Regions from separate parts of the Micromonospora sp. WMMC273 genome, predicted to be linked through region 1. Evidence: riboswitches for the same ligand, from Rfam matches in the RefSeq annotation. Region 1 holds a riboswitch; each other region holds the start of a gene.
What was found. A riboswitch is a leader RNA that binds a small molecule or an ion and turns the genes downstream of it on or off. The one in region 1 is predicted to bind cyclic di-AMP.
Positions count from the first base shown of each region.

Region 1 (2,190 bases):
TCGGGCGTCCGCACGCTCTACGTGGCGCTGTCCCGGGCGACGCAGCGCCTCACCACGCTCGACCCGGTGGGGTGACCGGCCCCGCCGCCACCCACAGTTCACTTGCATACATAGCGATGTGAACATACATTGGGCCGGGCCGGTACGCGGCAGGGAGGGTGTTGGCGTGGGCGCAGGTCATGACCACAGCGGCGCGGTGGCCAATGCGGCACACCGCCACGCAGGCCGCCTCTGGGCCGCGTTCGCGCTGCTCGCCGCCCTGATGGTGGTCGAGGCGGTGGCCGCCTTCACCACCGGCTCGCTGGCGCTGCTCTCCGACGCCGGGCACATGTTCACCGACGTCCTCGGCATCGGCATGGCCCTCGCGGCGATCACCGCCACCCGCCGGGCCGGCACCGACCCGCAGCGCACGTTCGGGCTCTACCGGCTGGAGGTGCTCGCCGCCCTCGCCAACGCCGTCCTGCTCGGTGCCGTCGCCATCTACGTCCTGGTCGAGGCGGTACGCCGGTTCGGCGAGCCGCCGGAGGTGCTGGCCGGACCGATGCTCGTGGTGGCGGTACTCGGCCTGCTCGCCAACATCGTCGCGTTCGCGCTGCTGCGCGCCGGGTCGAAGGAGAGCATCAACCTGCGCGGGGCGTACCTGGAGGTGCTCGGCGACCTGCTCGGCTCGCTCGGCGTGATCGCCGCCGCGCTGGTCATCGCGGTCACCGACTGGTGGTGGGCCGACCCACTCGTCGCCGTCGGCATCGGCGTGTTCATCCTGCCGCGCACCTGGCGGCTCGGCCGGGCCGCGCTGCGCATCCTGGTGCAGGCCGCGCCGGAGCACCTCCAGGTCACCGCCGTGCACGACCGGCTGGCCGCCGTACCGGGCGTGGCCGAGGTGCACGACCTGCACGTCTGGACCCTCACCTCGGGCATGGAGGTGGCCTCGGCGCACCTGACCACCGACCCGGGCGCGGACCCGGCCGGGGTGCTGGCCGCCGCGCGGGCCGCCCTGCACGAGGACTTCTCCATCGATCACGCCACGTTGCAGGTCGAACCCGGAGCGTCGGCCGGAGTGTGCGGCAAGACCGAGTGGTGATTAGGACACACTTAAATCACTGGGACTAATGTAGTCTTATGCCGGTTTTGCCCCGCCTAGTGGCGTTGCTCGACGGAGCCGCGCCCGGGCAGCGCCGGTAGTCTCGGTCGCGGCCGCACCCGCGGACGCCACCCGGCCCCGGTGGGGCGGCCGTCGCCTAATCGTCCGCAGGGACGAGCCGGGGAACCACGTACGTGGGGTGCATCCGCGTCAGCGGTAGGGATCTTCCGTCCCGAACCCGTCAGCTAACCCGGTCGGCGTTGACGGAAGGACGTGTGAATGCCCCCAGTGGCACCTGTACGACGGACGGCCGCCCGGTTGGCGGCCCTGCTCGTCGCGACGCTGACCCTCGGCGTCGCGACCGTTCCGGTCTCCCCCGCCTCCGCGGCGCCGGCGACCGGCCTGCTCGCTGCCGCGCCCGGCGGCAACGACGAGGGCGGCACGCCGGAACTGCGCGCCCAGCTCGACGCGGCCAGCAAGGGCTGGCTGGAGGCGAAGGCCGCGCTGAACCGGTCGGTGACCCGCCAGAAACAGCTCAACGACCAGCTCAAGACGGTCGGCGCCGAGCTTGCCGTCCGCGACGCCAAGGTCGGCGAGATCGCCGTCGTGGCGTACCGCAACGGCCGCCTGGGCACCGCCGGGGCGCTGCTCGGCAGCAGCAGCCCGGAGGGCTTCATGGACCGGGCCGCCGCCCTGGAACAGGTCGCCGCGCACGAGGACCGCACGCTGCGCGACCTGATCGCCACCCGCGACGAGGCCACCCGCACCCGCGCCCAGCTCGACGGGGAGATCCTCGAGCAGCGCAAGCAGGTGACGGTGATGGCCAAGCGCAAGGAACAGGCCGAGCGCGCCCTGGAGGTGGCGAACGACCGCGCGTCGCGCAGCAGCAGCGGCGGCGGCGGCAGCGTCCAGGGCACCTCCAGCAAGAACGCGAAGCCGGCGCCGCGCAACTCGGACGGCTCCTGGCCGTCGGAGTCGTGCAGCGTCAACGACCCGACGCCGGCGAACGGCTGCATCACGCCGCGCACGCTGCACGCGCTGCAACAGGCGAAGGCGGCCGGCTTCACCAGGTACGTCTCGTGCCACCGGCCGAGCGGCTCGGGTGAGCA
Region 1 covers NZ_JAPZBE010000001.1:4,529,419-4,531,608, forward strand. Annotated here, with positions in the region: gene O7611_RS20825 (HelD family protein) at 1-75, shown strand, start outside; gene O7611_RS20830 (cation diffusion facilitator family transporter) at 167-1,081, shown strand; cyclic di-AMP (ydaO/yuaA leader) riboswitch at 1,226-1,356, shown strand; gene O7611_RS20835 (coiled-coil domain-containing protein) at 1,361-2,190, shown strand, end outside.

Region 2 (2,190 bases), 1.7 Mb from region 1:
CTCCGGTCACGTCACGCTGGAGCTGTCGAACGTGGCGAACCTGCCGATCACGCTCTGGCCGGGCATGAAGATCGGCCAGCTCTGCATCTTCCGGCTCTCCTCGCCGGCCGAGCACCCGTACGGCTCGGCCGTCTACGGCTCGCGTTACCAGGGGCAGCGCGGTCCGACGCCGAGCCGGTCCTGGCAGAGCTGGCGCACCTGGCCGACGCGCTGACGGCACGGCCGGGGCCCCGCCGTCACCGGCGGAGCCCCGGGCCACGACCTCAGCCGGGACGGCCGTAGCTGTTGATGTCGCCGTCGTCGACCCGCTTCATGGTGATGGGCTTGCCGGACTGGGAGGCGTGCACCACCCAGCCGTCGCCCACGTACATCGCCACGTGGTGCAGGTCGCTGTAGTAGAAGACGAGGTCACCGGCGCGCAGCTCGGCGCGGCTGATCCGCTTCGTCACGCCGTGCTGCTGGCGCGCGCTGTGCGGCAGCGAGACCCCGCCCTTGGCCCAGGCCGCCAAGGTGAGGCCCGAGCAGTCGAAGTGGTCGGGCCCGGCCGCGCCCCAGACATAGATCTTGCCGATCTGGGCGCAGGCGAACTTGACCGCCGCCCCGGCCGGGCCGCCGGGGTAGCCGGCCGGGCACGGCGCCGGGCGCAGCGGGCCGCCGCCGCCCTTGCCGTACACCTTGAGCCGCAGCTTCTCCAGCTTGGCGATCTCGGCGTCGATCTGCTTCTTCTTCGCCGCGAGCTGGGCCTCGGTACGGGCCAGCCCGGCGATCATCTCGTCCAGCGGCTTCTTCTTCGCCGCCAGTTCGTCGCGCAGCGCGGCGACGGAGCGCACCTGCTCGTGCTGGCGGTGCGCGAAGCGGTCCAGCAGTTCCAGGCCGGTGACCAGGTCACCGGGTGAGCGGCTGCCCAGCAGCGCGTTCACTGTGGAGAGGTTGTCGCCCTTGTAGGCGTCGGCGGCGAGTCCGCCGACCTGACCGAGCGCGGCGTCCACCCGGGCCTGGAGGGGTGCGATCTGCCGGCCGAGCGCGTCGGCCTGCTTGCGCCGCGCGGCGAGCTGCTCGCGTACGGCGTTGACCTGTTCGATGACCGGTTCGAGCTTGTTCCAGTCGCGGTCGATCTGGGCCTCGATCTCGGCGACCGAGGGTTCGGCGTGTGCCGCAGTGGCGCCGCCGGTCAGAACGACTGCGGTGCCGACCAGCGCGGCGAGGGCGGTGGTGAAGCGGGACCAGCGGGAACGCGGCGCGACGCTGGACCGGTCGGTGGACCGGTTCGACGACGGCCGCGGGGCATGGAGTGCCACCGGGCGTCCGTACTCCTTCTTCCGTACCGCCTACCGGGTTAGCTGACGGATTCGGGCGGGAAGGGAGCCGCCCTACCGCATCGCTGCGGATTCACCCCAGGTACCTGGTTCCCCGGCTCGCCCGGAGGCGACTCGGCGGTGTCGGACCGTCACCGACCGGGTTGGACGGTGAGACGTGCGGCCGACGATTCACCAGAGTAAGGACCACCGTTATCGATCCGCAACTTCCAGCGACGTGACACTCCGTACGCGATGAAGGGCCGCACCCGGAGCGGAGGTGAAATTTTCTTTCAAGGCTGATTACTCGCTGGAAAGGTATTGACCCCCGCGGGTGTGCGGAGTGAGGGTGGAGACGCAGTGACACCCATCCCTGTCCAGGAGGTTCGATGCACCTCTCCGCCCCGCCGTCGGGCAGACGGATACTGCTCGCCGCCGCAGTGGCGACAGCCACCGCGCTGGCGACGACCGGCCCGGTGACCGCCGCGCCGGACACGTCCGCGCCCGCGAGCGACAGGCAACAACAATACGCCGCCGCGGCGGCCGAGTACGGCGTGCCGCAGAACGTGCTGCTCGGTGTCTCCTATCTGGAGTCCCGCTGGGACACCCACCCCGGGCAGCCGAGCACGAGCGGCGGCTACGGCCCGATGCACCTGACCGACGCCGCGCACATCCTCGCCATGCCGGGCAGCGCCCACGTCGACGAGGACGAGGACCCGCGCGGCGACGACTCCCGGCCGCTGAAGCTCGACCCGGCCACCGCCGCCGCGCCGGAGCGGGAGACCCCGCTGCCGCCCGCCTCGCTCCAGACGCTCGACGCCGCCGCCGCGCTCACCGGGCTCGACGCGGGCACGCTGCGCACCGACCCGGCCGCGAACATCCGCGGTGGCGCGGC
Region 2 covers NZ_JAPZBE010000001.1:6,232,739-6,234,928, reverse strand. Annotated here, with positions in the region: gene dcd (dCTP deaminase) at 1-214, shown strand, start outside; gene O7611_RS28995 (C40 family peptidase) at 264-1,298, opposite strand; cyclic di-AMP (ydaO/yuaA leader) riboswitch at 1,312-1,446, opposite strand; gene O7611_RS28990 (N-acetylmuramoyl-L-alanine amidase) at 1,685-2,190, shown strand, end outside.
Region 2: linked by a shared signal. The riboswitch ahead of O7611_RS28995 (C40 family peptidase) and the one ahead of O7611_RS20835 (coiled-coil domain-containing protein) in region 1 are both predicted to bind cyclic di-AMP.

Region 3 (2,190 bases), 1.4 Mb from region 1:
GCGGCCCGGCCAGGAAACCGGCCGACGAGCGGGCGAACGTGCCGGTCACGTTGAGCATGCGGCGGATCGCGGCCGGGTCGCGTCCCGCGGCCGCCGCGCCCTCGTCGACCAGCGCGTTGAGGGCGGGCAGCTCGTCGGGGCCCTTCGGCAGGTACGACAGGGACGGCAGCCAGCCGTCCGCGGCGCGGCCGACCAGGCGCAGCATGCGCGGCTTGTACGCGCCGACCCAGATGCCCACCGGGTGCGCGGGCGCCGGGCCACGCTTGGCGCCGACCACCCGGTAGTGCTCGCCGTCGACGCGGATCATGCCGCGACGGTCGGTGTCCCAGACCTCGCGGATCACCCGGATCGCCTCGTCGAGGGCCTCGACGGCGGCGCCGGGGGACAGGCGTCGCCCGCCGGCCGCCTCGATCGCGTCCCAGAACGCGCCCGCGCCGAGCCCGAGCTCGACCCGGCCGCCGGTGAGCAGGTCCAGGCTGGCGACGCTGCGGGCCAGCACCACCGGCTGGCGCAACGGCAGGTTGAGGACGTTTCCGGCCAGGCGGACACGTTCGGTCGCGGCGGCCACGTAGGACATCAGCGTCCAGGTGTCCAGGAAGCCCGGCTGGTAGGGGTGGTCCTGGAACGTGACCAGGTCCAGCCCGACCTGCTCGCAGAGCCGGGCCAGCGCCACCACCTGGTCGGGCTGCGCGGCGGCGGGGGTGATGAAGCCGCCGAAGGTCAGCTCGTGTCCGTGATCGGTCATCCGTCAAGCCCTCCCGTGATCTTGCCTGGCCCTGCCACCGTAGCGCCGCCGCCGGTCGCCCGGCCGGGTGAAGAGCGTCACAAGAAGTGGACGATCGTCGCAAATCGCTCCTAGCGTCGGTTTCGTTCGCAGACGCGGACACCGAGTGCCGGAAACGCCAAATCCCGCCGCCGGCCCCGGTAACCGAACCTCGTGCGGGAGCGGGGGAACCACACGTTCCACGGTGCATCGTCACCTCGGGGTGAAGCCGCCACCGGCGGCCGGGCTCCTCGGCCCGAACCCGACAGCTCACCTCGTCGGCGTGGAGGAATCCACATGGCAACTGAATACTCAGCCCGAAGCCGCCGTACCGCTCTCGGGGCGGTCCTGGCCGGCGCCGCCGTCGGCGCCGCGACCCTCTTCGGCCCGGCCGCTCCGGCCAGCGCGGGCGTCAACTGGGACGCGGTCGCGCGCTGCGAGTCCGGCGGCAACTGGAAGATCAACACCGGTAACGGCTACTACGGCGGGCTCCAGTTCTCCCGCGCCACCTGGAACGGCTACGGCGGCCAGAAGTACGCCGCGCGCGCCGACCTGGCCAGCCGGTCCGAGCAGATCGCCGTGGCGGAGAAGGTGCTGCGCGGCCAGGGCATCGGCGCGTGGCCGGTCTGCGGCAAGAAGGGCGGCTCGGCGAGCGCGGCGACCCGGTCCGAGCGGGCGACCACGAAGGCGGCACCGAAGAAGGCGGCGCCGAAGCGGGCCGCCGCGACGAAGGCCGCGCCGGAACGCGCCACGACGAAGGCGGTGCCGCGGCCGTCCTCCGCTGCCGGGACGTACGTGGTCCGGCGCGGGGACACGCTGTCGGAGATCGCCGTGGCGCAGCGCGTCGACGGCGGCTGGCGTGCCCTGCACGAGCGCAACCGGGCAGTGGTCGGCGACGACCCGGGCCTGATCTTCCCCGGTCAGCAGCTGCGCCTGCGCTGACCTCGTCCGAGCGCCCGGCCGGTTCGCCCCGGCCGGGCGCTCGGCCGTCCGCGACACGCCGCGTGGCCGGTGTCCGGCCTGCTCGCGGGGCCGGGACGCGACCCGGACCGGCCGGTGACCGCGATTCGTCGGAGCCGGTTGCTAGGGTCACGCATGCTCGGCTAAGACGTGAAGAAAGCGCGGATATGACCAACGACCCGTTCTCGGCGGCCGCGAGCATCGACGAGCTGCTGACCCGCACGCAGCAGGCGCTCACCGCGATGCGCTCCCGGGCCTCGGCGCATGCCGACGGCGAGCCGGGTGAGCTGCTGTTCGCCGAGGGCACCGCAGCCGGCGGCCGGGTTCGCGCGGTCGCCGTCCAGGGTGGCCGGCTCGAGTCCGTGACGATCGACCCGGAGCTGGCCGGCGAGCCCCTCGACGTCCTCTGCGGACACCTCATCACCGCCGCCAACGCCGCGCTGTCCGAGCTGGACGACCGGGTCAGC
Region 3 covers NZ_JAPZBE010000001.1:3,172,147-3,174,336, reverse strand. Annotated here, with positions in the region: gene O7611_RS14870 (LLM class flavin-dependent oxidoreductase) at 1-745, opposite strand, end outside; cyclic di-AMP (ydaO/yuaA leader) riboswitch at 917-1,062, shown strand; gene O7611_RS14865 (LysM peptidoglycan-binding domain-containing protein) at 1,061-1,705, shown strand; gene O7611_RS14860 (YbaB/EbfC family nucleoid-associated protein) at 1,891-2,190, shown strand, end outside.
Region 3: linked by a shared signal. The riboswitch ahead of O7611_RS14865 (LysM peptidoglycan-binding domain-containing protein) and the one ahead of O7611_RS20835 (coiled-coil domain-containing protein) in region 1 are both predicted to bind cyclic di-AMP.